One region of the Mesorhizobium sp. USDA 4775 genome, then DNA from elsewhere that is predicted to be linked to it. Evidence: riboswitches for the same ligand, from Rfam matches in the RefSeq annotation. Region 1 holds a riboswitch; each other region holds the start of a gene.
What was found. Region 1 has a riboswitch for cobalamin ahead of ACVILI_RS22670 (CbtB domain-containing protein). Riboswitches for the same ligand answer to the same signal wherever they lie in the genome.
Positions count from the first base shown of each region.

Region 2: it holds a riboswitch for cobalamin, as region 1 does, so the genes downstream of both, bluB (5,6-dimethylbenzimidazole synthase) here and ACVILI_RS22670 (CbtB domain-containing protein) in region 1, are expected to answer to the same signal.
Region 3: it holds a riboswitch for cobalamin, as region 1 does, so the genes downstream of both, ACVILI_RS16090 (DUF1636 family protein) here and ACVILI_RS22670 (CbtB domain-containing protein) in region 1, are expected to answer to the same signal.

Region 1 is NZ_JBSSFM010000001.1:4,630,022-4,639,492, forward strand. It holds gene ACVILI_RS22640 (tyrosine phosphatase family protein) at 1-35, opposite strand, end outside; gene cobD (threonine-phosphate decarboxylase CobD) at 32-1,078, opposite strand; gene cbiB (adenosylcobinamide-phosphate synthase CbiB) at 1,077-2,051, shown strand; gene cobO (cob(I)yrinic acid a,c-diamide adenosyltransferase) at 2,048-2,677, opposite strand; gene cobU (bifunctional adenosylcobinamide kinase/adenosylcobinamide-phosphate guanylyltransferase) at 2,679-3,194, opposite strand; gene ACVILI_RS22665 (CbtA family protein) at 3,187-3,993, opposite strand; gene ACVILI_RS22670 (CbtB domain-containing protein) at 4,009-4,188, opposite strand; cobalamin riboswitch at 4,222-4,419, opposite strand; gene ACVILI_RS22675 (aromatic ring-hydroxylating oxygenase subunit alpha) at 4,551-5,720, shown strand; gene ACVILI_RS22680 (MFS transporter) at 5,724-6,923, opposite strand; gene ACVILI_RS22685 (heparan-alpha-glucosaminide N-acetyltransferase) at 7,278-8,276, shown strand; gene ACVILI_RS22690 (methyltransferase family protein) at 8,273-8,749, shown strand; gene ACVILI_RS22695 (MerR family transcriptional regulator) at 8,756-9,142, opposite strand; gene mgtE (magnesium transporter) at 9,276-9,471, opposite strand, start outside.
Region 2 is NZ_JBSSFM010000001.1:2,774,619-2,784,089, forward strand. It holds gene ACVILI_RS13265 (TetR/AcrR family transcriptional regulator) at 89-697, shown strand; gene ACVILI_RS13270 (hypothetical protein) at 792-1,775, shown strand; partial or broken gene bluB (5,6-dimethylbenzimidazole synthase) at 1,943-2,521, opposite strand; cobalamin riboswitch at 2,623-2,802, opposite strand; gene ACVILI_RS13280 (histone deacetylase family protein) at 2,924-3,850, shown strand; gene ACVILI_RS13285 (exodeoxyribonuclease VII small subunit) at 3,854-4,105, shown strand; gene ACVILI_RS13290 (DUF2277 domain-containing protein) at 4,205-4,471, shown strand; partial or broken gene ACVILI_RS13295 (pirin family protein) at 4,512-5,434, shown strand; gene dxs (1-deoxy-D-xylulose-5-phosphate synthase) at 5,536-7,449, shown strand; gene ACVILI_RS13305 (hypothetical protein) at 7,598-7,891, shown strand; gene ACVILI_RS13310 (GFA family protein) at 7,888-8,289, opposite strand; partial or broken gene ACVILI_RS13315 (TlyA family RNA methyltransferase) at 8,463-9,228, shown strand; gene ACVILI_RS13320 (class I SAM-dependent RNA methyltransferase) at 9,225-9,471, shown strand, end outside.
Region 3 is NZ_JBSSFM010000001.1:3,312,835-3,322,305, forward strand. It holds gene ACVILI_RS16075 (substrate-binding domain-containing protein) at 1-975, shown strand, start outside; partial or broken gene ACVILI_RS16080 (DMT family transporter) at 1,103-2,061, opposite strand; gene ACVILI_RS16085 (class I SAM-dependent methyltransferase) at 2,382-2,996, shown strand; cobalamin riboswitch at 3,206-3,411, shown strand; gene ACVILI_RS16090 (DUF1636 family protein) at 3,434-3,901, shown strand; gene ACVILI_RS16095 (ABC transporter ATP-binding protein) at 3,898-4,686, shown strand; gene ACVILI_RS16100 (ABC transporter substrate-binding protein) at 4,734-5,681, shown strand; gene ACVILI_RS16105 (FecCD family ABC transporter permease) at 5,681-6,730, shown strand; gene ACVILI_RS16110 (phosphatidate cytidylyltransferase) at 6,750-7,685, opposite strand; gene ACVILI_RS16115 (lysophospholipid acyltransferase family protein) at 7,685-8,347, opposite strand; gene ACVILI_RS16120 (hypothetical protein) at 8,344-8,787, opposite strand; gene ACVILI_RS16125 (phosphatase PAP2/dual specificity phosphatase family protein) at 8,784-9,471, opposite strand, start outside.

The DNA.
Region 1 (9,471 bases):
TCCTCGACCTTTGCCAGCGAGCAGACATGGATCATTGTTTCGAGCCCTTCGATTGATCCTCGCGCCGCGACGCCCATTCGGCAAGAGCGGATTCGAGCCGCTGCCATTCCACCTCGCTCCCCGGCAGGCCGGCCCGCAACACAAACGGCCGGTCGTTGAAGTGGCGAAGCAGAATGCCCCTCTCGCCAAGCGCCGAAAACAGGCAGGCGGCATCCGGAAGGCTGATATAGCGGAACAGCGTGGTACCGCCCGCTACAGGCACGCCGAAACGGCCGAAGAGTGCGTCGAGCCGCGCCGCACCCTCGGCAAGTGATGCCCGCATTGCGTCCTGCCAGCCAATATCGGCAAGCGCGCGAATGCCGTATTCCAGCGCTGGGCCAGCGACGGCCCATGGCCCGAATTGCATTTCCAGCCGTTCGACGGTCGCGCTATCGGAAAGCGCGAAGCCAAGCCGCAGGCCGGCTAGCCCAAAGAATTTGCCGAACGAGCGCAGCACGACGAGGCCGCCTTGATCTGCATCTCCGGCGAGGCTGTGTTGGCGTGGGCCGACATCCATGAACGCCTCGTCGACGACCAGCAGCCCGCCTCTGGCGCGCAGCCCGGCGGCCAGTCCCAGCAGCCGGTCGCGCTCGATGACGCGCCCATCCGGGTTGTTCGGATTGACGATGACGGCAAGGTCCGTTTGCGCCAGCGCCGCAAAATCGCTGACTTCGCTCACCTGATGCCCCGCGATCGCCGCTGCGCGCGCATGTTCGGCATAGGTCGGCCCCAGCACCAGAGCCTTGCGGGGCCTGACCAGCGATGCCACGCGCGGCAGCAGGATCTGCGTGCCGGGCGCCGCGACGACATTGGCCGGCGACGGCGCGCCATAAGTGCTGGCCGCGATCTCCATCAGCTCACACGCCCGTGCCGCTTCCGGCAATCGCCACAGCGAGGTGGCGGGCAGGTCGAAAAGCGGGTAGGAGTGCGGGTTGATACCGGTCGAAAGGTCGACGAAAGGCAGAGGAGCGTTGGGGAAAAGCGCCCTCGCCCTGCCAAGACTCCCACCATGGTCCACCGCTCCATCAAGAAGCTTCATGTCTGTCCTGATCGCTTTCCTGTCACTGGCCGTCGAATTTGTCCTGGGTTACCCGGACTGGCTCTTCCGCGCCATCGGCCATCCGGTGACGTGGTTCGGCAGGCTGATATCCTTTCTCGACTTGAGGCTCAACCGCGCCACTGATCCCGACGCGTTGCGTCGCCAGCGTGGCATCCAGGCGCTGCTGATCATCGTGCTGGTGCCGGCGATGATCGGCCTTTGCGTGCAGCTTGTCCTGCTCTGGTTCGTACCCCTGGGGTTTTTCATCGCCGCGCTTCTGGCGACATCGCTGCTGTCGCAGAGGAGCCTCTACGAACATGTCGAGGCCGTGGCTGACTCGCTCGAATCGGGCGGCCTCGCAATGGGCCGTGTCGCCGTCTCGCGCATCGTCGGCCGCGATCCCGAAGCGCTCGACCGTGCCGCCGTCTGCCGCGCGGCGATCGAGAGCCTGGCCGAGAATTTTTCCGACGGCATCGTCGCCCCCGCCTTCTGGACAGGTGTTGGCGGGCTCGCCGGCGGCGCTGCCTACAAGGCCGCCAACACCGCCGATTCGATGATCGGCCACCGCACCCCCCGCCACGAGGCTTTCGGCTGGGCGGCGGCGCGCTTCGACGACTGGATCAACCTGCCGGCATCGCGGCTGACGGCGCTGCTGATCGTGCTGGCGGCTTTCCTGGTCAAGGACGCCGATCCCCGCAATGCCTGGCAGGCTGTGCGGCGCGATGCCAAAAAGCACCGCTCTCCCAATGCCGGCTGGCCGGAAGCAGCCATGGCCGGCGCGCTTGGCCTGGCGCTTGCAGGCCCGCGCAGCTATGGCGGCATCGTGGTCGACGACGTCTTCATGGGCGAAGGCGGCCTCCGCGACGTCGACAGCGGCGACATCAGGCGGGCGCTGAAACTCTACCGCGTCGCCGATTATTTGCTGATCGCGTTGTTCGCCGTGGTTTCGGTCATCGCCGTTCTTGCGTTCTAGAACTCGATCCCCTGCTGCGCCTTCACGCCTGCCGAGAAGTGGTGTTTGGTCACGCCCATCTCGGTGACCAGATCGGCCGCCTCGACCAGCGCCGGCTTGGCGTTGCGGCCGGTGACGACGACATGCAGGCCCTCGCGGCGCGCCTTCAGCGCCGCAACCACCTTGTCGAGATCGAGATAATCGTAGCGCAGGGCGATGTTGAGCTCGTCGAGCACGACAAAGCTGATCGAGGGATCGGCGATCAACTCCAGTGCCTTGGCCCAGGCGGCCTCGGCGGCGGCGATGTCGCGCTTCAGATCCTGCGTCTCCCAGGTAAAGCCCTCGCCCATCGCATGCCAGACGACGCGGTCGCCGAAAGCGGCAAACGCATCCTTCTCGCCGGTGTGCCACTTGCCCTTGATGAACTGGACGACGCCGACGCGCTTGCCATAGCCGAGCATCCGCAGCGCCAGGCCGAAGGCGGCCGTGGTCTTGCCCTTGCCCGGACCGGTGTTGACGATCAGCAGTCCCTTTTCGACCGTCTTGCTCGCCACCTCGGCATCCTGCACCGCCTTGCGCTTGGCCATCTTGGCGCGATGGCGCTCTTCGTCCCGGTCCTCGGTGGGCTTGTTGTCGATGTCGGTCATGTCACTTCACCTTGAGCGGTAGCCCCGCCACCATCAGCAGCACCGTATCGGCGATCGCCGCGACCTGCTGGTTGAGCCGGCCGGCGTCATCGCGAAAACGGCGCGCCAGGGCATTGTCCGGCACGATGCCTTGCCCGACTTCGTTGGAGACCACGAACCAGGGGCCGCGCGGCCGCGACAGCACATCCGCCAGCCGCCGGCACTCGGCGCCGACATCGTGATCGGCCAGCATGTGATTGGTCAGCCACAGCGTCAGGCAGTCGATGAGCACCGGCTGGTTGTCCGGCAAGGCCTCGAGCGCGCCGGCAAGGTCGAGCGGCGCGTCGATGGTCGTCCAGCCTTCGCCGCGCCGCGAGCGGTGCAGCGCGATGCGCTCGCGCATTTCGTCGTCATAGGCTTGCGCGGTGGCAATATAGGTCCACGGTGACGGCAACGCCGTCGCCAGGATTTCGGCATGCGCGCTCTTGCCGGAGCGCGCACCGCCGATCATGAAGGTCAGCTTGTTGCGATCAGGCAAAGCTGTCGCGCAGGCTGGTCGCCGTGCCAGTGAAGCGTCCGCGCACCACGCCGACGACGGCGCCGAGGACCAGCCAGAACACCAGATTGGTCAGCGTCACCGCCACCACGAACTGGTGGTGCAGGCCCTCCGGGATCGGCGTCTCGAAGCTGTCGGGCTGCGGCGCGCCGACAATGTGCGGAGCAACGATCAGCGCCACGGCAAGGATGGCCAGCGGTAGCGACTTGCGGAATGCGATCAGGCCGAGCCCGATAGCGGTCGCGATCACGGTTGCCACCCACCAGATCTGGCGCTGCGTCAGGTCGGCGGCCGGCATGGCCGGCAGTTCCGGAGGCAGGCCGAGACCGGGCGCCAGTGTGAAGATGGCAAAGCCGGCCAGACCCCAGAACACGCCCTGGCGCCAATTGCCGATGCCGCCGGCGAATTCCGAAACCGCGACCAGGATCAGCGCGAAGCCTATGCCGGTGACGACATTGGACACCACGTTGAAGGCAAAGCGCTCGAAGCCGTCGGCCGGTGCCCAGCCTTCGTCTTCGGCCGGAGCGGCGGCTGCGGCCGGTGCCGGGGTCGCGGCGCTCATCGAATTTGCCGCCGGTGCGGCCGAACTCATCGCGTTGCCACTGGCGGCCCCAGTCGGCGCCGCGGCATGGTCATGGCTATAGCCGCCTTCGGCCTGTTCGTAGACTTCCGCCTTGAGGATCAGCGGTACGGTGGCATAGGCCTGCATGCAGGCAAGAACGACGCCGGCCACGAGCCCTGCGATCGCCGCGATGAACACGACGTTGCGAAACAGATTCATGATGTCAGATCCTCGTCAGTGGCAGGGAAACGCCATCGAATGCCGGTTGTCATGACCGGCATTGTGGACCGCTTCGATATGCGAGAAGCCGACAAAGCCGACGATGAAGGTGCCGAGCAGTGCGGCGAGCGCCAGCTGCATGAAGCGCGACTGCGAGGAGACGGAGGCGCCGAGGGAGACGGAAGCGGTATTCATATCTTGTCCTTTCACCCTCCACCCGAGGGCCTGTCAGTTTTGCCGTCGTCGGCAGGTCTCCTGGCTCACGGATCAGCGCCCTTCCCCACCTTCCCGAAGACGAACCTTCAGTGGCATATGGAGAGGACTACCGCACACAGTTGCGGGGGCAGCCACGGCATTGGGCAAGAATTTCGCCCGCACCGCATTCCCTCTTGGCTCCAAAACGGAACCGACGACTGCATGACTATAGGGAAAATCGCGACACGCGGCAAACCAAATTCCGCCGGCAAACAGCGCGATTGCGCCATGCCGTTTCCAGGCACGAGAATTGACAATTCTTCCTGCCGGGTGTCGGCTGGCCGCTTCACAGGAAGCCAGCCATGCAGCCCACTGCCAGCGAGCGCGCCCCTTACAATGGCCTGACCCAGGCCGAACCGACCCTGCCCTCATCGGCCTATTGGGATGGTGAGAAGTACCAGCGCGACCTCGATGCCATTTGGTACAAGAACTGGCTGCTCATCTGCCGCGAGGCCGATCTGGCCCAGCCGCTGGCCTTCCGCCGATTCCGCATCGGCACGCAGGACATCGTCGTGCTGCGCGACGACACCGGCGCGCTGCGCGCCTTCCACAACACCTGCCGCCACCGCGGCTCGCAGCTTTGCCAGGAGAGCGAGGGCCGGCTGAAGGCGCGACTGATCACTTGCCCCTACCACGCCTGGTCCTATTCGCTGCGCGGCGACCTCGTGCGCGTGCCGTCGAAATCCTTGCCCGATGGCTTCGACAAGGCCGACCATCCGCTCTACCGCGTCGCGCTCTCGGTGTGGCGCGGTTTCGTGTTCATCAATCTGCAGGAGGATGCGGCGGGCTCAGCGCAGGCATCCTTCGACCCGGCCTCCGGCAATCTCGGCAACTGGCCGCTGGAAACGCTGGTATCAGGCCATGTGCTGCGCAAGGTAACGCACTGCAACTGGAAGATCTTTTGGGAAAACTTCAACGAGTGCCTGCACTGCCCGGGCGTCCACAAGGACCTCTCGCGGCTGGTGCCGATCTATGGCCGCGGCCTGATGAGCCGGCACGACGATCCCGAATGGACGCGCCATGCCGACAATGACGCACCGGAATTTTCCGGCGGCCTGCGCGCCGGCGCCGAGACCTGGTCGCGCGACGGCCAGGTGCACGGGCCGGTCTTCTCCGGATTGACGCCAGCCGAACGCGCCGCCGGCCAGACCTACGCCACCAGCCTGCCCTCGATGTTCATCGTCGGTCATGTCGACTATGTCAGGACCGTACGCCTGGTGCCGCTCGGCCCGGAAGAGACCGAACTTGTCGCCGAGTGGCTGTTCGCGCCCGAGGCGCTGGCCGCGACCGATATCGACAACATCGTCGCCTTCGGCACACAGGTGCTGGAAGAGGACGCCGCCATCTGCGAGGTCAACCAGAGGGGCCTGCGCTCGATGCGCCACCAGGCCGGCGTGCTCATGCCCGAGGAGTATGAACTGCACCGCTTCCACAACTGGGTGCGCGAGCAGCATGCGGCACTTTCACCGTGATCCTCACAGAGACTTCGGCAGGTAACGCCAGGTCACGAACCCGCAAACCGCCGCCAGCAGGCCGAGCGTGACGAACACCGAGCCCAGTCCGAAGAAGGCCAGCACCACCGAATAGACCAGCGGCGGCGTCAGCTCGGAAAAATCGAGATAGGTGCGGTAGACCGCCGCCATCTGCGCCCGCTCATAGGAGCGCACCGAACGCATGAAGGCGGTCGAGCCCAACGCATCGAGCGCTATGGTGAAAAAGGCGCCGCACAACAGGAAGGCGCCGGTGAGCAGCGGCACGGTTTCGCCGACCGTGCCCGCCGCCAGAAGCATCGCCGACATGGCGAAATAGGCAAATGTCATGGTGCGCCGGCCGCCAAAGCGTTTTCCGGCCTTGCCCCAGAAGATCGCCATGAACAAAAGCGCGTTGCCGGCCGAAACCAGCAGACCGCCGGCCAGCTTGCCCTCGCCGGTGATCACCATGAACAGTGGCCCATAGACGAAGAACGTCGTCCAGAAGCAGGAGCGACCGAAGGCGATCAGCCAGGCAAGCCTCAATCTGGGCTGCGCGACGAAGCGGCCGATATTGGCGAGCGGATTGGCCGGCCGTGTCTTGCCGGGCCGGATCGACGGGTTGTCGCCCAGCCGATAGGTCCAGAACAGTGCGAGCAGGGCCAGCGCGAACACCGCCACCGCACCATGCGCGGCGTAGATGCCGAATCGCGTGTAGAGGAAGATGCCGAGCGTCGGCCCACCGGTCCAGGCGAGCATCGACCACGCCATGCGCAGCGATTCGGCCTGCATGAAGTCGGTCTTGCGGATGTGGTCCATGATGTAGAGATTGAGCGTGATCGAAAGTGCACTGGCGCCCATCACCCGGCACAGCATGCCCGCCAATTGCCCGGCCAGCGTATGGGTGACGAAGAACAGCGAGCCGATGGCGAGCAGGCAGGCGCCCGCGGTGTAGACCCAGCGCCGGGCAAAACGGCGGATCAGCATCGGCATGAACAGGGTCACCGACAGGCCGAGCAGCGCCACGATGGTGTAGAGGATCGAGACGATCTGCTCGTTGTGCAGGATCTCGTAGGCCTGGATCGGGATGACGCTCGACACCGTGGCGCGAGCGAAGGATTCGACAGCATAGAGCGAGGCGAAGGTGCGCGCATCCGCGGCCCTGAGGGCCGGAAGCCAGATCGGATGGCGCACATGGGTGGACATTGCTTCCCCAAAGCAGAATCACCGGTCAAATCTGCCTTGGCCGTTCCCGGACGATTAAGAGGAAACCGACGCATAGGCCGTGAAAAGCGAAGTCGGTCAACGACTTCCCGGCGCTGGCCCAAGGTGTGTTGAGATTCAGGTCAGGCCGAGCCGAAAATGGCGGTTTTCGAGAACTGGAGCGGAGCGGACATTCAGGTCCGTGAGCACCGGAAGCGCAGAAAGCCGCCGTTTGCAGGCCGGCATCACCTGAACATCGGCACACCTCAAAGCGTCGCTTGATCCGGTGCCCCGGCCTTCTTCTGTCCGGTCCAACCGTGATAGTTCTCACGCAGGGCTGAATCAGATCGCGAGACCATGACCATCCATACGCCGACCGCACCCGTTCCGGAGCCTTCGAAGCGCATCGTCGCCATAGACATCGTGCGCGGCGTCGCGCTGCTGGCCATGGCGAGCTACCATTTCACCTGGGACCTGGAATTCTTCGGCTATACCGATCCAGGCCTCACCGCCTTCGGCTGGTGGAAGATCTACGCGCGCTGCATCGCCTCGACCTTCCTGTTCCTGGTCGGCGTCAGCCTCTACCTCGCGCATGGCCAGCAAATCCGCTGGAACGGTTTCTGGAAGCGTTTCGCCATGGTCGCCGGAGCGGCGATCGCCATTTCGGTGGTCACCCGCATCGCGACGCCGGACGGATTCATCTTCTTCGGCATCCTGCACGAGATCGCGCTCGCCAGCCTGCTCGGCCTCGCCTTCCTGCGGCTGCCGGCCCTGCTGACGCTTGTCGTTGCGGCGCTGGTCATCGCCGCGCCCGTCTATCTGCGCTTCGAAGCCCTGGACCATCCCTGGCTGTGGTGGATCGGCCTGTCGGCGATCAATCCACGCTCCAACGACTATGTGCCGCTGTTTCCATGGTTCGGCGCGGTGCTTGTCGGCATTGGGGTGGCGAAACTCGTTTCAGCCTCCGGCCTGCGAGCTCGCCTGGCGAGCCTCATGCCCGGCCGCCGGGCCAATCCGCTGGTCTTCATCGGCCGCCACAGCCTCGCTTTCTACCTGATCCACCAGCCGCTGCTGATCGGCTGCGTCTGGCTGTTCTCGCAAGTCATGCCGGCCCAGGTCGAAACCGTGCAGGTCAATTTCCTCAAAACCTGCCAGCGCTCATGCGAGCAGACGCGCAACGCGACCTTCTGTTCGAGCTATTGCGGTTGCATGCTGACGACGCTCGAGGGCGAGGCCGCGCTTGATCGGCTCGAGAACAACGACCAGACTGCGGAATTCCGAGCGCATCTGGGCGATCTGGCCGCCAGCTGCACGGGCCAGACCGAGGACAAGATGGACGAGGGAGGAACGCAATGACCGAAACCCAGCCGAAGCCGGGTGTGATACCGTGGCCGCCGGTGATCTACGTCGCGGCAATCGCAATCAGCGTGATCCTTGGCCTGCTCTATCCGCTGCCCTGGATCGGCGACCTCCTGGGCGACGTGCTGTTTGCGGCCGGCTGGGTGGCGCTGTTCGGCGTCGCGGCACTGTGGTTCACCGCCATCCGCACCATGGTCCGGGCCAGGACGACGCTCAACCCCAATGCGGTGCCGGACCACCTCGTCACCACAGGTCCATTCGGCATTACCCGCAACCCGATGTATCTGGCCAACACGCTGCTTTTGATCGGCGTCGCCTTTGTCACGGGGATCGTCTGGTTCCTGCCGCTGGCGTTCATCGCCGCCTTCGCCACGCAGAAGGTCGCCATCGAGCGTGAGGAAAAGATGCTGGCGGCGAAGTTCGGCAAGAAATACCGGGATTACGCCAAAAGGGTGCGGCGCTGGATCTGAGCGGCGTTACGTATTGACGCCGAGCTCCACCAGCCGCTCGACGCAGGATTCCTCGGCCTGGTCGAGCTCGGCCAGCGTCTCCTCGAGGTCGCGGCGCTTCTGGCGCAGATCCTCACGCTTTTCCTCGATGCGCTTGATCATCAGCTTCAGCTGTCCGACCTCGCCCGGCGGCTCCTTGTACATCTGGATGATTTCGCGGATCTCGTTGATCGAGAAACCGAGCCGCTTTCCGCGCATGATCTGCCGGATGAGATGGCGGTCGGACGGGCGAAACAGCCGCGTGCGACCCCGCCGCACCGGTTGCACCAGCCCCTCGTCTTCATAGAAACGCAGCGTCCGCGTCGACACGTCGAATTCGCGGGTCAGTTCGGTGATTGAATAATATTCCCGCATTGTCGCTCCATGCCCGAACCCCGGGCAACGCCACGCGGCGCTGCCTCCCGTCCCGAACCAAACCCTTGCCCGCCGGAATCGACATGGCCCCCTCGCGAGCCTCGCACGGCATTTACGTAAAAGTCAATTGAGGCTACCTGACGCCGAACCACCAGCTTGCAAGGCCGAGGAAGGCGAAAAAGCCGACGCAGTCGGTGACGGTGGTGACGAAAACCGCCGACGCCACGGCCGGATCGATCTTGAACCGGTCGAGCATGAGCGGGATCAGGATGCCGGCAAGGGCGGCCGCGAACATGTTGATGATCATCGCCGCGCCGATGATCCCGCCC
Region 2 (9,471 bases), 1.9 Mb from region 1:
TACATACGAAGCGTATGAGGATTAGATAGAGCATACGCGACGTATGTCAATTGGCATACGGAACGTATGTGAATAGGGCCAGACGGAAATGCACAGACCCCGCAAGGAAATGATCGCCGAAACGCGCGCCAAGCTGATTGCCGCGGCCCGCCAGGCCTTTGGCACGATCGGATATGCCGAGGCGTCGATGGATGATTTCACGGCATCGGCCGGGCTGACGCGCGGCGCCCTCTATCACCATTTCGGCGACAAGAAGGGACTGCTGGAGGCGGTTATCGCCGAAATCGACGGCGAGATGGCGGCCCGGGTGAATGAGGTGGCGTCGAGAGCGCCGACCCGCTGGCAGCATTTCGTCGACGAATGCACGACCTATATCGAAATGGCGCTGGAGCCGGAAATCCAGCGCATCATGTTCCGCGACGGTCCGGCCGTCTTGGGCGATCCGGCGCAATGGTCGAATGCCAATGCCTGCGTCGGCTCAATGACCGATCATCTGACCGCGCTGCAAGGGGAGGGGGTGGTCGTCCCGGGCGTCGACCCCGAGACCGCCGCACGGCTGATCAACGGGGCGAGCGGCCAGGCGGCGCAGCGGATCGCCAATTCTAACGACCCCGAAGCGACGTCGAAGATAGTGGTTGCGGCGTTCAAGCAACTGCTCGAGGGACTGCTCAGAAAACCGGGTTCGCAACAGAACTAAATCCTCGTTGGGCGCACCGCTGTCCACCGCTCATGATTGACAATCCTCGGGGTGAGCGCATCCTTTCCAGCCATCTCTGAGGGGAGATTCGGGCATGTGGGATTTCGATATCGGCATGTCGGTGTCCATCATGGTGCGGACCTGGCCTTTCATTGTCTTCCGCATGATCGTCTATTTCGGCATCACGCTGGCCTACATCATGGCGACCGGCACCGGCGCTTCCGTCGGCTATGGCGTCGGCCATATCTCCACCGATCCTGACGGGCCGATGTCCTTTGCCCTGTGGGGCGGGGTGGTCGGCTTCGGCGTGGTTTCGATCGCCGTCTATTGGATCCGCGAATACATCCTCTATGTCGTCAAGGCCGGCCATATCGCCGTGATGGTCCATCTGATTGATGGCCGGGATGTTCCCGACGGCCAGAACCAGATCGCCTATGCCAGGCAGGTCGTGACCGAGCGCTTCGCCGAGGCCAACATCCTTTTCGTCGTCGACCAGCTGGTCAAGGGCGCCATCCGCGCCATCACCGGCCTGCTCGGCGGCATCGCCGCCTTCCTGCCCATTCCGGGGCTGAGCGGCCTGGTCTCCTTCATCAACACGGTGATCCGCCTGTCACTCACCTATGTCGACGAGATCATCCTCGGCTACAACATCCGCATCAATTCGTCCTCACCGTTCGAAACCGCTCGGCAAGGCGTGGTGCTCTACGCCCAGAACGGCAAGACCATGATCAAGAACGCCGTCTGGCTGGCGGTCATCATGTGGGGTGTCTCCTTCGTCATCTTCCTGCTGATGCTGGCCCCGGCCGCCGCCATTCTTTTCCTCATGCCAGGGCAACTCGCCGGCTGGGCTTTCGTGCTCGCCATCGTCTTTGCCTGGGCCTTCAAGGCGGCCTTCATCGAGCCCTTCGCCATCGCCTGCCTGATGCAGGTCTATTTCAAGACCATCGCCGGCCAGGTGCCTGATCCGGCCTGGGATGCCCGGCTGGCCGAGGCGTCGTCGAAGTTCCGAGAGTTGAAGGACAAGGCGCTGGCCTCCTTTGGCGGCTCGCGCTGGGGCACGGCCGGCGCGACGCACTGATCGGCGGGATTCGCCTGCGCAGCAGCAACCGTGTTGAGGTGCGCCACCGCTGACTTGAGTGGCGTCTCTCCTTGCCCGCAAAAAGTCTCGCTCATGATCAGATCGGGCAGCGGCAGCCGCCGGCCCCAGCCATGCGTTTCCAGGTCCGGTTTGGATGCGAACTCGGAAACCCGGCCGACGCAGAGATATGCGATCGGCGTCACGTGCTCGGGAATGGACAGCAGGCTCTTCAACGCTTGCGGCTCGATGATGCTGACCCAGCCGACGCCGACGCCTTCGGCACGCGCGGCCAGCCAGAAATTCTGCACCGCGCAGACCGTGCTGTAGAGATCCATCTCCGGATTGTGCCAACGTCCCAGCGGCGAGTTTTTTGAGCGCTCGCGGTCGCAGGTGATGCAGATGTTGAGGGCGCTTTCGCAGATGCCTTCAAGCTTGAGCTTGCGGTAGAGCGCCTGTCTTTCCACTTCGATTTCAGGCAATTCCTGCTCGCGCGCGGCCAGGAACAGGTCGCGCACATCAGCCCGTCGCGCGGCGTCGCGGATGACGATGAAATTCCACGGCTGCATGAAGCCGACCGACGGTGCATGGTGGGCGGCAAGCAGAAGCCGCGCCAGCACCGCGTCGTCGAGCCCGGTGGGCAGAAAATGGCTGCGCACGTCGCGCCGCGTGAACATGGCGCGGTAAACCGCGTCGCGCGCCATCTGGTCAAATCCATCACCCATAGCAGCGGTCATGTGTTCCGGCATCGCTCGTCCCCTTGCGATTGCAATAGCTCCACACCGTCAGAGCGCACTTTGTGCATCCAAGCGGACGCACGTCGCTCCGATGCCGTCCGCCTGACCATGCGGATGACGATGCCTGCCAGGCCGGTCTTCTGGCTTGGGATCAACCCGCGTCCGGTGCCTTCCCGTCATCGACAGTGGCATTTACCGGCGCGGTCCCCCTCACAGCGTTGGGCACGCCACGGAATTCAACCGTGTTCCCGATTCTCCCGCTTGCGACGGGCACCAGGCAGTAGCGGCGACCTTACGCCGAAGGCTCGGCCGCGCCAATCCCCGCAGCGACGCCAATGGACGCAGGCGCGATTTTCCCCAGCCATCAAGCTGCAATGCATGGCCATCGCGGCGCCGGGGCACTAGATAGGGAGCATGACAACCCGTCTCTACACGCATCCGATCTTCCTCGAACACATCACACCGCCCGGTCACCCCGAGCGGCCGGACCGCCTGCGCGCCATCGAGCGCGTGCTCGACGACGAGGCTTTTGCCGCGCTCGATCGTGTCAAAGCGCCGGAGGGCGACGAGGCCACCATCCTCTACGCCCATCCCGCCGATTTCGTCGCCCGTGTGCGTGCCGCCATTCCCGAAGAGGGTATTGCCCGCATCGATGCCGACACCACCGCCAGCCCGAAGAGCTGGCAGGCGGTGATCGCCGCGATCGGCGCGGCCAACGCCGCTGTTGACGACGTCTTTGCAGGCCGCGCCGACAATGTCTTCGTCGCCGCAAGGCCGCCCGGCCACCATGCCGAAAAGACCACCGCAATGGGCTTCTGCTTCTTCAACACGGCGGCGATTGCGGCGCGCTATGCGCAGAAGAAGCATGGCGCCGAGCGTGTCGCCGTCGTCGACTGGGATGTCCATCACGGCAACGGCACGCAGGATATTTTCTGGGACGATCCCTCGGTTCTCTATTGCTCGACGCACCAGATGCCGCTTTATCCCGGCACTGGCGCGAAGACCGAGACCGGCGCCGGCAACATCGTCAATGCACCCTTGGCGCCGCAGACCGGCAGTGAGGTGTTTCGCGATGCCTTCCTGTCGCGGGTGCTGCCGTCGCTCGACAATTTCGCGCCCGATCTGATCATCATTTCGGCCGGTTTCGACGCGCATCACCGCGATCCGCTGGCCGAGATCAATCTGACCGAGGACGATTTCGACTGGGCGACCGGCCAGTTGATGCAGCGCGCCGCGCGCCACAGCGGCAACCGGCTCGTCAGCCTGCTCGAGGGCGGCTACGATCTGCAGGGACTGGCATTTTCGGTCGCCGCCCATGTCGGGCGACTGATGAAAGGATGAATGATGGCTGGTGAAACCAACGAAGACGTCAAGGCGATGAGCTTCGAACAGGCACTCGACGCGTTGGAGAAGATCGTCGATGATCTGGAGCGTGGCGACGTGCCGCTCGACCAGTCGATCAAGATCTACGAGCGCGGCGAGGCGCTGAAGGCGCATTGCGACCGGCTGCTGAAGGCCGCCGAAGACAAGGTCGAGAAGATCAGGCTGTCGCGCGACGGCAAGCCGGTCGGAACCGAGCCGCTCGACGCGGATTGAGGCGCGGAGTAGCCTTACCGGTTTTTGGACACGATCAAGGTTGAGGATTAAGCTCGTCCCGATTGAAACGGCTCCAGGACAAGAGGAGATACGGAAGCGATGTGCAGAAACATCAAGACCCTGTTCAATTTTGACCCGCCGGCAACCAATGACGAAGTGCGCGACGCGGCCCTTCAGTTCGTTCGCAAGCTGAGCGGAACGACACGGCCCTCGAAACAGAACCAGCATGCGTTCGATCACGCCGTCGAAGCCATTGCGGCATCGGCGCGCGAACTTCTCGATTCGCTCGAAACCAATCAGCACCCGCGCAACCGCGAAGAGGTGGCGGCCAAACTGCGGGCAAAAGCGGCGATCCGCTTTGCCTGATGCGGCCAGAGCGGTCCTCGACCGCTGACAAGGAGAGCCCATGAGCTTCTTTCCCGGAAAAGACCCTGAAGCCGGCGACGCCTTTGCCAGCGACCAGATCGAACTGATGGTCATCCCGAATGCCAAGGACATTGGCGGCTTCGAGGTGCGCCGCGCTCTGCCGACCGCCAGGCGGCGGCTGGTCGGGCCATTCATCTTCTTCGATCGCATGGGTCCGGCGATCCTGCGGGCAGGCCAGGCTCTCGATGTCCGTCCGCACCCACATATCGGCCTGTCGACGGTGACTTATCTGTTCGACGGCAAGATCCGTCATCGCGATTCCCTGGGCACCGAAATGGTGATCCAGCCGGGCGACGTGAATTTGATGACCGCCGGCCGCGGCATCGTCCACTCCGAGCGCACGCCGGAGGAATTGCGTGGAGCGCCGATGTCGATCTCTGGCCTGCAAACATGGCTCGCCTTGCCCGATGGCAAGGAGGAAGTGGCCCCGGTCTTCGAGAACACCGCCGCCTTGCGGCTGCCCGAGATCGATGCCGAAGGCGTGCGCGGCCGCATCGTCATCGGCGATTTTCAAGGGTTGCGCTCCCCCGTGAGAGCCGATTCCGAGACACTTTACGCCGACCTTAGGCTGGCGCCGGGCGCCAGTATAAAGATTCCCGCCGACGCGGAAGAGCGCGCCATCTACACGCTGGAAGGCGAGGTCGCGATTTCGGGCGACGTCTTTCCGGCAGAGCGGTTGCTGGTGTTCCGGCCCGCTGACGAGATCATCATATCGTCGCAAACCGCGGTGCGCATTTCATGCTTTTCGGCGGAGCCTCGCTTGGCTCGCAGCGCTACATCTGGTGGAATTTCGTCTCCTCGTCGAAGGAGCGCATCGAACAGGCCAAGCAGGAATGGAAGACGGGACGCTTCGATATCGTTCCTGGAGATGAGAAAGAGTTCATCCCGCTGCCGGAAAGCTGAGGAAATCGGCGAGGGGATCTGATTGATCCGCGTCACCGACACGCATTTACTTTCGCCGGCCGGCGGCTTATCCCGCCGTTGAACAGAAAGCCTGAGCACCCGTGAACGCAACGCCGCATACGCCGCTTCTCGACAAGGTCCGCATTCCGGCGGATCTGCGCGCGCTTGACGAGAGCGAATTGCCGCAACTGGCGTCCGAGCTTCGCCTCGAACTGGTCGACGCGGTGTCGCGCACCGGCGGCCATCTCGGCGCCGGCCTCGGCGTGGTCGAACTGACGGTGGCGCTGCATTACGTCTTCAACACGCCGGACGATCGGCTGATCTGGGATGTCGGCCACCAGGCCTATCCGCACAAGATCCTGACCGGCCGCCGCGACCGCATCCGCACATTGCGCCAGGAGGGCGGCCTGTCCGGCTTCACCCGCCGCGCCGAAAGCGAATACGATCCCTTCGGCGCCGCCCACTCCTCGACATCGATCTCTGCCGGCCTCGGCATGGCCGCCGCCCGCGACCTCTCCGGCGGCCGCAACAACGTCATCGCCGTCATCGGCGACGGCGCCATGTCGGCCGGCATGGCCTATGAGGCGATGAACAATGCCGGCGCGCTCGATGCCCGACTCATCGTCATCCTCAACGACAATGACATGTCGATCGCGCCGCCGACCGGCGCGATGAGCGCCTATCTGGCGCGGCTCGCCTCGGGCAAGGCTTATGCCGGCCTGCGCGACTTCGGCAAGAAGCTGACATCCTATCTCGGTAAGCGCGCCGATCGTGCGATCACAAGGGCGGTTGAGCATGCGCGCGGCTACGTCACCGGCGGCACGCTGTTCGAGGAGCTCGGCTTCTACCACATCGGCCCGATCGACGGTCACAATCTCGAGCATCTGATCCCTGTGCTGAAGAATGTCCGCGACAATGGCGAAGGCCCGGTGCTGATCCATGTCGTCACCCAGAAGGGCAAGGGCTATGCGCCGGCGGAAGCCGCCGCGGACAAGTATCACGGCGTCAACAAGTTCGACGTCATCACCGGTGCGCAGGCCAAGGCGCCGGCCAACGCACCGGCCTACACCAAGGTGTTCGCCGAGAGCCTGATCCAGGAAGCCCACGAGGACGACCGCATCGTCGCTGTCACTGCCGCCATGCCGAGCGGCACAGGGCTTGATCTGTTCGGCGAAGTGTTCCCGTCACGGACCTTCGATGTCGGCATTGCCGAACAGCATGCTGTGACCTTTGCTGCCGGTCTCGCGACCGAAGGCTACAAGCCGTTCGCGGCGATCTATTCGACCTTTCTGCAACGCGCCTATGACCAGGTCGTCCATGACGTCGCGATCCAGAAACTGCCGGTGCGCTTCCCGATCGACCGCGCCGGCTTCGTCGGCGCCGATGGCGCCACCCATTGCGGCGCCTTCGACACCACCTTCCTGGCAAGCCTGCCGGGCTTTGTCGTGATGGCGGCGGCTGACGAGGCGGAACTGCGCCATATGGTGCGCACCGCCGCAAGCTATGATGACGGCCCGATCGCCTTCCGCTATCCGCGCGGCAATGGCGTCGGCGTCGACATGCCGGAGCGCGGCTCGGTTCTCGAACTCGGCAAGGGCCGCATCGTCAGGGAAGGCACAAAGGTGGCGCTGTTGTCCTTCGGCACGCGCCTGCAGGATTGCCTGATAGCTGCCGAGGAACTCGGCGCGGCCGGGCTTTCCACCACCGTTGCCGATGCCCGCTTCGCCAAGCCGCTCGACGAGGATTTGATCCGCCGGCTGGCCCGCTCGCACGAGGTTCTGGTCACGGTGGAGGAGGGCGCCATTGGCGGCTTCGCCAGCCATGTGCTGCAGTTCCTTGCCCATGAGGGATTGCTGGAAAGCGGCCTGAAGGTGCGCCCGCTGGTGCTGCCTGACGTGTTCACTGATCACGCCAAGCCGGAAAAAATGTATGCCGATGCCGGGCTCGATGCCACCGGCATCGTGCGCACCGTTTTCACCGCGCTCGATCATACGGCCCGCGCCCAGCGCGCCTGACTCAAAATCTGAAGCGCTTGAATCAGTTTGCCGGCTTGATTTCGTAACGCATTGTTAACACTGCCGTTTGGCGTTTTGCTTACCGTGTCCCTTGGCCGTTTTTCAACGGCGCCCTGCTAGACCGGCGTCAGGCAGGGAGACAAGAACAATGAAGACGCTTCTGTGCGGCGTGGCCCTCTTGGCCACCATAGTCGCGCCGGCCGCCGCCGAGACGCGCTATGATCGCAATCTCGAAAAGGCGGCGCTGGGCATCGTTGCCAGCAAGATGGGTGATATCCGCGGCGGCTTTTCCTACGAGCAGGTGCCGCAGCTTGTGGTCTTGCCGGATCCTGTTCCGCCGCCTGCCAATGCCACCGAGCATCCTGCTGTGCAGGCATCGGGGGGTCGCGACGACGGTTTGTCTCCGGCCGTCGAGCGCCAAGTGTCCCGCACCATCTTCTAGAACCACATGTCGCGCACGCAACGCCCGTCGCGGGGCAGGTCGTCATATGTGTCGAGGCCATCGAAATGGTCGATAGGCAGATCGGCGACCGCCTCGGGTGGCGCCAGCCTTACATTGACGGCGATGCGTGTGCGACCAGATTCCTCGGCGCGCAAACCACGCCAGGCGAGCACGCAGGCGCAGGTCGGGCAGAACAGGATTTCGAGCGACGGTGTGGCCTTTCCGGCGCGCGTATAGCTGTCCGTCGGTCCCGAAACGCGAATGCGTTCGTCGACATAGTCGTAGGCCCAGAGCACGCCATAGCGACGGCAGAGCGTGCAGTTGCAGGCCGTCACCGGCCCGGGATCGCCTTCCAGGGTCCAGTGGGTTGCGCCACAATGGCAGGTTCCCGTCAGCATTCGTTCCTCCTCCGAGTTCTGACAGCAAACGGCTCTCCTCCCTAACATTGTGCCGGACCCAAAGCGATTCCAGCAAGCCGCGGAGCGGCTTGACCCATTCGCCTGCGTGCGAGGATGTTCTTCGTCCGTCCCAATGTCCTTGCCTTCGCTGCCGGCTTTCGCCATGAAGGCCGATGAACTCGCCTCTGCCAGCCAGCACACGCCAGCGGCTCGACGACCTGCTCGTCCAGCGCGGCCTGTTTGCCAGCCGTTCGCGTGCCCGCGACGCGGTCGAGCGTGGCACGGTGACGGTTGACGGCACCATTGCCCGTAAACCCGGTCAGAACGTCTCGCCGCAATCCCTTGTTGCCATCGATGATCCGGCGCAAGGCTATGTCTCGCGCGCGGCCCTGAAGCTCATCGGCGGGCTCGATCACTTCAGCCTCGATCCGGCCGGCCGCGAGGCCATCGACATCGGCGCCTCGACCGGGTGGCTTCACCCAGGTGCTGCTGGAGCGTGGTGCCTCCCATGTCACCGCGATCGACGTCGGGCACGGCCAGATGCATCCCGATGTCGGCAAGGACCCGCGCGTGACGGTTATCGAGGGACTGAATGCCCGTGACCTCACCGCCGCGGATCTTGCCGGCCGCATTCCGGATTTCATCGTCTCCGACGTCAGCTTCATCTCGCTGAGACTGGCGCTGCCGCCGGCGCTTGCGATTGCCGAACCTGGGGCTGCCGCGGTCTTTCTGGTCAAGCCGCAATTCGAGGCGGGTCGCGAGGCGATCGGCAAGGGCGGCCTGTTGAAGGACCCCTTCGATGCCGCCCGCGTCGCCGGCCTGCTGCAGGATTGGCTGGACGCCGTTCCGGGCTGGCGTTCGCTCGGCCTGCATCTGTCGCCGATCGAAGGCGGCGACGGCAATCGCGAATTCCTGCTTGGTGGGATCAAGGATCGATGAGCGCGCGCTTCACCATCAAAAAGCTTGGCGCCCAGGGTGACGGCATTGCCGAAACCGAAAGCGGCGATCTGTTCATCCCCTTCACGCTGCCCGGCGAGACCGTTACCGCCGCGCGCGAACGGGATCGTGCAGCGCTGATGGCGGTGCTGGCAGCCTCGCCGCTGCGCATCGAACCCGCCTGCCGCCATTTCACCGAATGCGGCGGCTGCGCCCTCCAGCATTTCGAGGCCGAAGCCTATCGCC
Region 3 (9,471 bases), 1.3 Mb from region 1:
CAAGGAACGAGGCGCACGCTTCACGCCGTGCTTCTGGCAGGCGCGGGCCTGTGCATTGCGGGATCCGCCCAGGCTGCAGACCCGATGGTCAAGGCCTGCGCCAAGGACGGCCAGTTCATCATCGGCTTTTCGCAGGCCAACAATGCCGAGCCCTATCGTCAGCACGTCAATGACGAGCTGACCGCGGCGGCCAAGACCGTGCCGGGCTTCACGCTGCAGATCGCCGACGGCGCCGGCAACGTCAACACGCAGACCTCGCAGGTCGACAATTTCATCACCCAGAAGGTCGATCTGCTGCTGATCTCGCCCTTCGAGGCGGCACCGCTGACGCCGGCGGTGAAACGCGCCATGGATGCCGGCATCCCGGTCATCGAGCTCGACCGCAAGACGGTCGGCGATCCCGGCAAGGACTACACCGCCTTCATCGGCGGCGACAATTACAAGATCGCGCTCGAGGCCGGCAAATACACCGCCAAGACCTTGCTGCCGGATGGCGGCGAGGCGGCGGTGCTGGAAGGCTTGCCGAGCTCGACGCCGGCGGTTGAGCGGCTGAACGGCTTCAAGGACGGCGTCAAGGAGAATGCCAAGATCCAGGTCGTCGCCGAGCAGGCCGCCGACTGGGTGCCGGACAAAGCCCAGACCGCCTTTGCCGCCATGCTGCAGGCGCATCCCGACATCAAGGTGCTCTATGCCTCCAACGACATGATGGCGGCCGGCGCGCTGCTTGCCGCCAAGGGAGCTGGCAAGGACGTCAAGATCATCGGCACCGACGGCCTGCCCGGACCGGCCGGCGGCATCGAGGCCGTCGCAAAAGGCGACTGGGCGGCGACCTTCACCTATCCGACGGGCGCCAAGGAAGCGATCGAGATGTCGAAGAAGATCCTGCTCGACTGCGCGACTTCGGTGGAACCAACGGTGACGGTGGAAACGACCGCGATCACGGCGGAGAACGCCAAGCAACTGATGGGGAAGTGAGGGCCGGAGAGCCCGGCACTGAACTTGATGCGCAAGGCCCCGGAAGGGGCCTTGTTCGTTTTGGGGGGGCCTGCCGAAGAATGGCAACTTCATGGCGCACTTCGGTCATTCGCGCGGCTATAGATTTCTACGCCACGCGTGGTTGAGCTGGCCTGGGTTTGACCACGGTGGCGAGTATGATGCCGGCGACAATGAAGGCCGCACCGACCAGATCGTAATCGTGCAATTCCTCGCCGAGCAGCAGATAGGCAAGCATGGCGACGAACACCGTCTGCAGGTAGAGCAGCATGCTCGCCCGACTCGCGCCGAGTGTTTCCACGCTCTTGTTGTAGAGATAGTACATCAAGGCGCCGCCGGGTCCTGCCAGATAGGCGAGCGCGAGAATGCTGTGGACGTCCATGGCGGAGCGTGCGTCGTTGAACAATTCCCACAAATGGAAAGGCAACGCGACCAGCGCACCGGCGCCGAGCAGCAGCACGACCATCGGCAGGAGTTCGATGCCGAATTTGGCACGGCGCAAAAGCACGGTGTAGAGGCCCCAGCAGAACGCGCTGCCGACGATCCACAACTCGCCGGCGTTGAACTCGAGTTGCAGCAGCGCCGTCAGGTTCCCGTGGGCAACGATGAAAATCATTCCGGCGAGCGCAACCAGCGCGCCAAGCGACTTCCACAGTCCGAGCGGTTCGCCAAGCACGAAACGCGCGAGCACCATCGTCATGACAGGCGAAAGCGCCATGATGATGCCGGCCGTGGTGGCGTTGGTGTCGTTGAGGCCATGGTAGATCATACCCTGGCATAGGGTGAGGCCGATCGCCCCCACGGCGACGACCTCCAAGGCGCGAGTTCGCAAAAGCCCAATCATGGCGTCGTGATGACGGTGCACAATCGGCAGTAGGATGGCGCAGGCAAGCGTCAGCCGCCAAAAGCAGAGCCCCAGGGCGGCATTTCAGGCGCCACCCATTTGGCCGCGATATAGACACCAGCCGAAAGCAGCCAGCACAGGATGGCGGCCGGATAGCCGGTCAAGGAGGATATGGGCCCGACCGCGGGTTGCGCGGCTTGATGCGCTATCGGCATTGCCTGCATGTCATGTCCTCCCCTTCGATGACGTCTGCCGACGGGGTAACATAGCCTGCGTCGTTGGGTCGTGCATCCGTTTTGAAGGGTGAGGTCGCGTACGCTTTTACTTTGGTATCGGGAGGTCGCGTGTCAGCTTTTCGCGTTGCATAGCCTGGCAGTGGCGGTTGGCAGTCGACCCAAATGTGACATTTAGTTCTGGTCGCGCTCCTGCCAGGATTTGGCATCCCGCCCCAACCGCTTACCTTGCGTTCAACTCCGCCATATAAGCATTCGAAATCCCGGGGGCGCCGCGAATGCTAGACAACTACAACCTCGACCGCTTCGGCGTGATCCACCAGATCGACGCCACGCCGATCACATACGACAAGCAATACATTTCCTATTACGAGGATCTGAGCGACCGGACCATCAAGCTCGGCTATCAGCGGCTTGGCTGGGTGCTGGGGATCACCGGTGAGATACCGCGGTCCGTGTTGGAGATTGGCTATGGCACCGGCACCTTCATTGAGGCCGCCAAGATTACCGGGGTTGCCGACTGTGCCGGCTGCGACATCACCAAATTTCCGCTGCCCGAGGGCGTCCGCTTTGTCGATTGGGACGAGGCGCTCGCCGGCTCGTGGGATCTCGTCGCCATGTTCGACGTGCTCGAGCACATTCCGGATCTGGGTTTCCTCGCCCGCCTTCAGACCCGCCACCTGGCCATCGCCGTCCCTTACTGCCGCTGGCGTGAACTCGGCGCCGATGGCGATGCATGGTTCCGGACGTGGCGCATGCGTCTGCCCAACGAGCACCTGCACCATTTCGACCGTGACTCGCTGGTGGCGCTTCTCGCGCACTACGGCTTCGAATGCGTGACGCTGAATTGCTTTGAAGACGGGATCAGACTGCGGCCAGGCGAAGCGGGTCCAAATATTCTGTCAGGCTTTTTTAGAAAGCTGTAGCGCCGGTTTCCCTCGGCGACCGCGGCCAGGTGTCATGCCTCCTGCCTGGTGACCGCTCGCGGCTGAAAACCGAGGTACCGCCGAAGATTTATTGCGCGAGGACAGGGGTTCACATCGTCGAGAAATATCGCTTCAACGTAATGTTATTACATATTCTACGAAGCGCAGCGACATCGCAAAAAACCCATTGCGATGCGATCGATGGAAATCTACGGTGGGTGCGTGATGGTCCCCGCGCCGAAAGGCAAGGGGTGAAAAGGGAACACGGTGAGACCCGCAGAGGTCGAGACCGTGGCTGCCCCCGCAACTGTAAGCGGTGAGCAAGATCCGACGTGCCACTGGCCGGCAAGGCTGGGAAGGCAGGATTGCGCTGAGACCCGCGAGCCAGGAGACCTGCCATCACCGAGTTGACCGGACGGGGTGTGCCGGGAGGAGACGTGGACGTCGGTCTTGTCGTCCGGCTCGCCAGCATCCTTCCGTCGCTAGTTTTGGAAAGTGACGGAAAGTTGGACGGCGCCATCGATCATCGCATCATCGTGTGCACGCTTTGCCGTGACATCCCGACCGGCATCAGGTCGGGCGAAAGCCTGTGTGCCGATCTGCGCTCCCGGCTCGCGGCCTGCCAGGAACCCACTGTGGCGCATGGCTTCACGATCGAAGGCGTCGAATGCATGGCGGGCTGTGCGCGGCCGCTGACCGTGGCCTTCCAGGCGCCAGGCAAGGCTTCCTATCTCTTCGGCTCCATCGACGCCGAGGCCGACGCCGGCGATCTCGTGCGATTTGCCAGGCTTTACGCCTCGCTCGCCGACGGCTGGTGCAATTCCGGACAGCGTCCGCCGCGGCTGGCGGGCAAGACGCTGGCTCGTATTCCCGGACCGGCCAAGTTTGAGGGCAACAGCCGATGACAACGCCGCTTCTCGAAGCCCGCGAACTCTGCGCGACGGCGAATGGCCGCGACCTGGTCCACGCCGTCAGCCTGTCGGTGGCCACAGGCGATCGCCTTGCCATCATCGGCCCCAATGGCGCCGGCAAGACCACGCTGCTGCGCATGCTGTCGGGCATGCTCAGGCCAAGTTCCGGCGAGGTGAAGTTTGGCGGGCGCCGTCTGGACCGTATCTCGACCGCCGAGCGGGCTCTGCATATCGCCGTCGTTGGCCAGACCGACCAGCCGGACCCGCGGCTGGCGGTGATCGACTATGTCGAGCTCGGCCGCGTCCCGCATGCCGGCCTGAGACGCAGGAGCGAGGAGCGCGACATCGTCGTCGACGCGTTGCGCCGGACCGGCCTGTTGCCGCTGCTTGGCCGCAGCATCGGCTCGCTGTCGGGCGGCGAACGCCAGCGCGCCCAGCTGGCGCGCGCCATCGCGCAGCAACCGAAGGTGCTGTTCCTCGACGAGCCGACCAACCATCTCGATCCGCGCGCCCGTGGCGAATTGCTCGAACTCGTTGCTGGCTTCGGCATGACAGTGATCGCGGTGCTGCACGATCTGACTTTGGTGGCGCCCTTCGCCACCAGGGTCGCGGTGATGAACGAAGCGCGGCTGCATGCGCTGGCCGCGCCGCGCGAGGCGCTGACCCAAAAGCTGATCCGCGAGATTTTCGGCGTCGACGTGTTTCGCCTGCGCCATCCGACCGAAGACCGCGAACTGACGGTCTTCGATGTTCCAAACCGCGCCGCGCCGCCATCCTGATCGAACCCATCCCTCATCCGACATTGTTCAACCAAGGAGCAAAATCCGTGAAACGTCTCATGCTGTCGCTCGTCTTCTCGCTGCTGGCTTCGTCAGCCTTCGCCTTCCCGGTCACCGTCGACAGCTGCGGCAAGCCGCTGACCTTCGACGCGCCGCCCAAACGCGCCGTCATCCATGATCTCAACATGGCCGAGATGGCCTTCGCGCTGAAGCTGCAGCCGTCGATCGTCGGCCTGACCGGCATCACCGGATGGTACAAGGTCGGCCCCGAATTCAAGGCCGAGCAGGGTTCTATTCCCGAACTGGCGCCCAAATACCCGACGCTGGAAAACCTTGTCGCCGTCGAGCCCGATTTCTTCTTCGCCGGCTGGTACTATGGCATGAAGCCGGGCGGCGACGTGACGCCAGACACGCTCGCCCCGCACGGCATCAAGACGCTGGTGCTGACCGAAAGCTGCGTCCATCTCGACAAGAACCGTCCGGCTGCCTCGATGGATCTGCTCTATGGCGATGTCGAAAAGCTGGGCAAGATCTTCGGCAAGGAGACCGAAGCCAAAAAACTTGTTGCCGGCTGGAAGGCGCAGCTCGCTGATATCACTGCCAAGGTCGGCGGCGCAAAGGGGACGCGGGTGTTCCTTTATGATTCAGGTGAGGACAAGCCGTTCACCGCCGGAAAATTCGCCATTCCGAGCGCCATGATCACGGCGGCGGGCGGCGACAACATCATGGCCGACATGGACACCAGCTGGGGCAACACGGATTGGGAAACCGTGGCGTCGCGCAATCCGCAATTCCTCATCCTGCTCGATTACCAGGATGGCGGCGGCTACAAGAAACTGCTCGACTTCCTCAAGGCGCACCCGGCGATGAAGGAGACGGACGCGGTCAAGAACGAGCGCTTCGTGGCGCTCCGCTATGCCGAACTGACGCCCGGCCCGGCAAACATCGAGGCGATCGGCAAGATCGCCAAGGCGATGCATCCGGAAGCGTTCTGATGCTTCTTGCCCCTGGGCATAAATCCGGTGCGCTTTCAGGGCACAAGGCGTTCGCGCTGGCGACAGTGGCGGGCACGGTAGCGGTCGTCGCCCTCGTGCTGCTGTCGATCGCCTATGGTTCGACACTGATCCCGCTGACCGACGTCATCGCCTCGCTTGGCCATGCCGTCGGATTGAACGAGCACCAGGTGTCGGGCCCGGTCGGCAAGATCGTCTTCGATCTCAGGCTGCCGCGCACGATCCTGGCGGTCTGTGTCGGCGGCGGCCTCGGCATAACAGGCGCCTTGCTGCAGACGGTGACCCGCAACGATCTTGCAGATCCCTTCCTGTTCGGCCTGTCGTCGGGGGCGGCGGCCGGTGCTGTTTCCGTCATCACCGTCTTTGGTGACAGTTTTGGCATCTGGACCTTGCCGGTCGCGGCCTTCACCGGCGGCATACTGGCCGCCTGCATCGTCCTGCTGCTGGTCGCGCGGGTGCGGGGGCAGGGGCCGGAACGGCTGATCCTCGCCGGCCTTGCCGTCTCCTTCCTGTTCACCGCCTTGACCAACTATCTGGTCTTTGCCGGCGACCAGCGCGCCGCCCATTCGGTGCTGTTCTGGACGATGGGTGGGCTCGGGCTGGCGCGCTGGGACAATGTCTGGCTGGGCGCATTGGGCGCCGGCACGATCGCGGCCTACGGGCTCTGGAACCATCGCAGGCTGGACGCCTTCCTGGCGGGTGAAAGTGCCGCCGAAAGCCTTGGCGTGCCGGTGGCGCGGATGCGCAGGACGACGTTTCTCGTCGCCGCCTTTTCGACGGCAATTCTTGTCTCGGTCGCCGGCGTCATCGGCTTTGTCGGGCTTATGATCCCGCATTTGTCGCGGCCGCTGGCCGGTCCCTTGCATCTGCGGCTGATCGCCAGCTGTGCGCTGTTCGGGGCGGTGCTGTTGCTGGCAAGCGATCTTCTGGCGCGAACCCTGCTGCCGCCGCAGGAACTGCCGATCGGCATCATCACCAGTTCGCTCGGCGCCTTCTTCGTCGTCACGCTGGTCGTGCGAAACCGGCTCTGACGGCTCAGAGCTTGCCGTCTCAGACTGTCCAGAAGTAGCGCACGATGTGAAAGAAGATCGGGGCAGCGAAGACCAGGCTGTCGGTACGGTCCATCATGCCGCCATGGCCTTCGATGAGATGGCCCCAATCCTTGACACCCTGGTCGCGCTTGATGGCCGAGGCGACCAGCCCACCCAGAAACCCCATCGAACAGACGACGAAGGCGACACACGCCGCCTGCAGGGGCGTGAATGGCGTCACGAACGACAGCAGAGCGCCGAGCAGGCTCGCCGATACCACTCCGCCGATCAGGCCCTCCCAGGTTTTCGACGGCGATACGGTCGGCGAAAACCGGTGTTTTCCGAACAGCTTGCCGAAGATGTATTGCAGCACGTCGCTGCCTTGCACGACTATGATCAGGAAGGCGATCAGCAGCAAATTGCGGCCTTCGAAGCCCGGCACGTCGAGCGTCAGCAGTGCTGGAACATGGCTGACGCAATAGACGGAGATCATCACCGCCCATTGCTGCGCGGCGATCCGCTCGAGAAAGCGTTCGGTGTCTCCATGCAACGCGGTGATGGCTGGCATCAGCAGGAAGCAGTAGACCGGAATGAAGATGACGAACAGCCCGTACCAGGCGGTCCAGACCAGCCAGTACTGAAACGGGATGATGATGCCGAACATGCCGAGCAGCACCCAATGGTCGCTCCGGCTCGTGTGCGTCAGCGTCACGAATTCGCGCAGCGAGGCGAAGGAAATCAGCGCGAACAGGATGGTCAGGCCGTACCGGCCGAAGAAGAAGGCGACCGTCATCAGCGCGACCATCACCCACCAGGCATTGATGCGTTGGGTGAGATTGACCAGAGTCGAACTGAGTGGTTTCGGCGCCCGTGCCGAAAGTATAGCGGCCACGATGCTGGCGGTCGTCAGCACCGCCAGCAGGCCGATGATCAGGATCGAGATGTCGTGGCGCATCAATCGTCTCGTTCGGGACGCGGGTTGAGCGCCAGAAGCGTGGCGTGGGCTCGGTCGAGAAAGGCGCGCCGCTCTTCGCCGGGGGCCACCGCCACCGGCGCGCCGAAGACGACGCGGCACAAAAGCGGGACCGGCAGGAACTGGCCCTTGGGCAATACGCGCGACATGTTCTCGATCCAGCACGGGATCAGCTCGACCTGAGGCCGTGCCATCGACAAATTGTAGAGCCCGGAGCGGAAAGGCAGCAGCGGCTCATCCGTCATGTTGCGGGTGCCTTCGGGAAACAGGATCAGCGAGTGTCCCTGGTCGAGAACCGACAGCATGATCTCGATCGGGTTTTCTTCGGGCTTCGTCCATTGCCGGTTGATGAGCACGGATGACAGCATGTCTTCTGCGATGAAGCGGCGCAGCCGCGATTTTCCCCAATATTCGCCGGCAGCCACGGCATGGGTGATCGCGCGCTCCTTTTCGTTGAGGCACGCCGACAAAAGGATGAAGTCGCCATGGCTCGTGTGATTGGCGAAATAGATGCGCTGCTTGTCCGACGGCAGACTGCCATTCCAGATCGGACGCACGCCGGTTACCGCCCAGGCCAGCGCCGAGAGGCCGACGGAGGTCACAGTCTGCAGCAGGGTGAAGGTCGTGAGCGAGAGCTTGTTCATCGCGGCGCCCAAAATCCGGCCGCCAGAAGCATCGCGACGAACAGGCCAAGGGCTATGCGTTGGCTGGTCAGCAGCCGGCGCGTGCCGGCCATGCGTTCGTCGAGCGAACGTGGGGAAGGTGGCAGCAGCTTCAGGCGCGTGCGCGCCAGCAAGTCGTCCACCGCGGCGCCGGCGGAAGACATGTCGTCATGGCTGGCCATCAGCCGAAACAGCAGCGCGTCGAATGCCAGCAGCGCCGACAGCGCCAGCACGGCAACCGCGCTGACGGCAGCGAGCGACAGCGCCACGGCGGCGGGCAAGGTCTCGAAGGCGCCGCGCGCCCGGGCGGCCAAGGGCGCCAGCATGTTTGCGGCCAGAACGATTGCGGCCGGCCACGCGGCCTGCCGCATCAGCATGCCGGCGAAGCGATCGGTGCTTTGCTGATAGGCATTGCCGGTCATGATGCCGCCCGCTCCGTTGCCTCGACAAGATGAACAGGCCGGCCGGCGGCGCTCAGCATCTCGCGAGCCCGGGCCGGCGTCCTGGCTCTGCCGGTCACCACCAGCCATTCGGCGACGACGCCGGCGCTGCGCTGGAAACCGAGCGCGCAGCAGACAAGCACCGTGCCGTCGCGGCGCGCTTTCTCCAGCGCGCCGGCTGCCTGTTGCTGCACCATCAACGGCGGCGGCAACAGGTCGACCATCGGAAAGGCGATCCAGCGGCAAGTCGCTCCCGCCGGCCTTTCAAGTTCGGCGGCGAGGTCGATGACCGTGCCGAAGCCGTTGGCCTCGCTTGCGGTGGGAAAACGCCCGAGAAAGACGCTGTCGGCAACCGCCACCTGCGGAGCAAGATTTCGCGTCCAGGCCCATATGTTTGTCCTGGCGCCAAGACGGTACGGCAGGAGCAGGAGGCGGCATGCAAGCGTGATGCTGCCATCCGCGGATTTCTGGAACACTTTCGAACCGGCCCCGGCATAGGCAAGCGCGACGATGGCCAGCGCCAAGGCTGGCCAAAGCAAGAAGAGCGCGACGCCTGAAAAGAACGCGCCGAACGCGGCGGCGGCCAGCGCAAGGACGGCGCCCAGTGCATAGAACAGTGCCAGCCGGCGGGCTTTCGCATCGCTGGTCGGCAGGGCACCTGAAAAC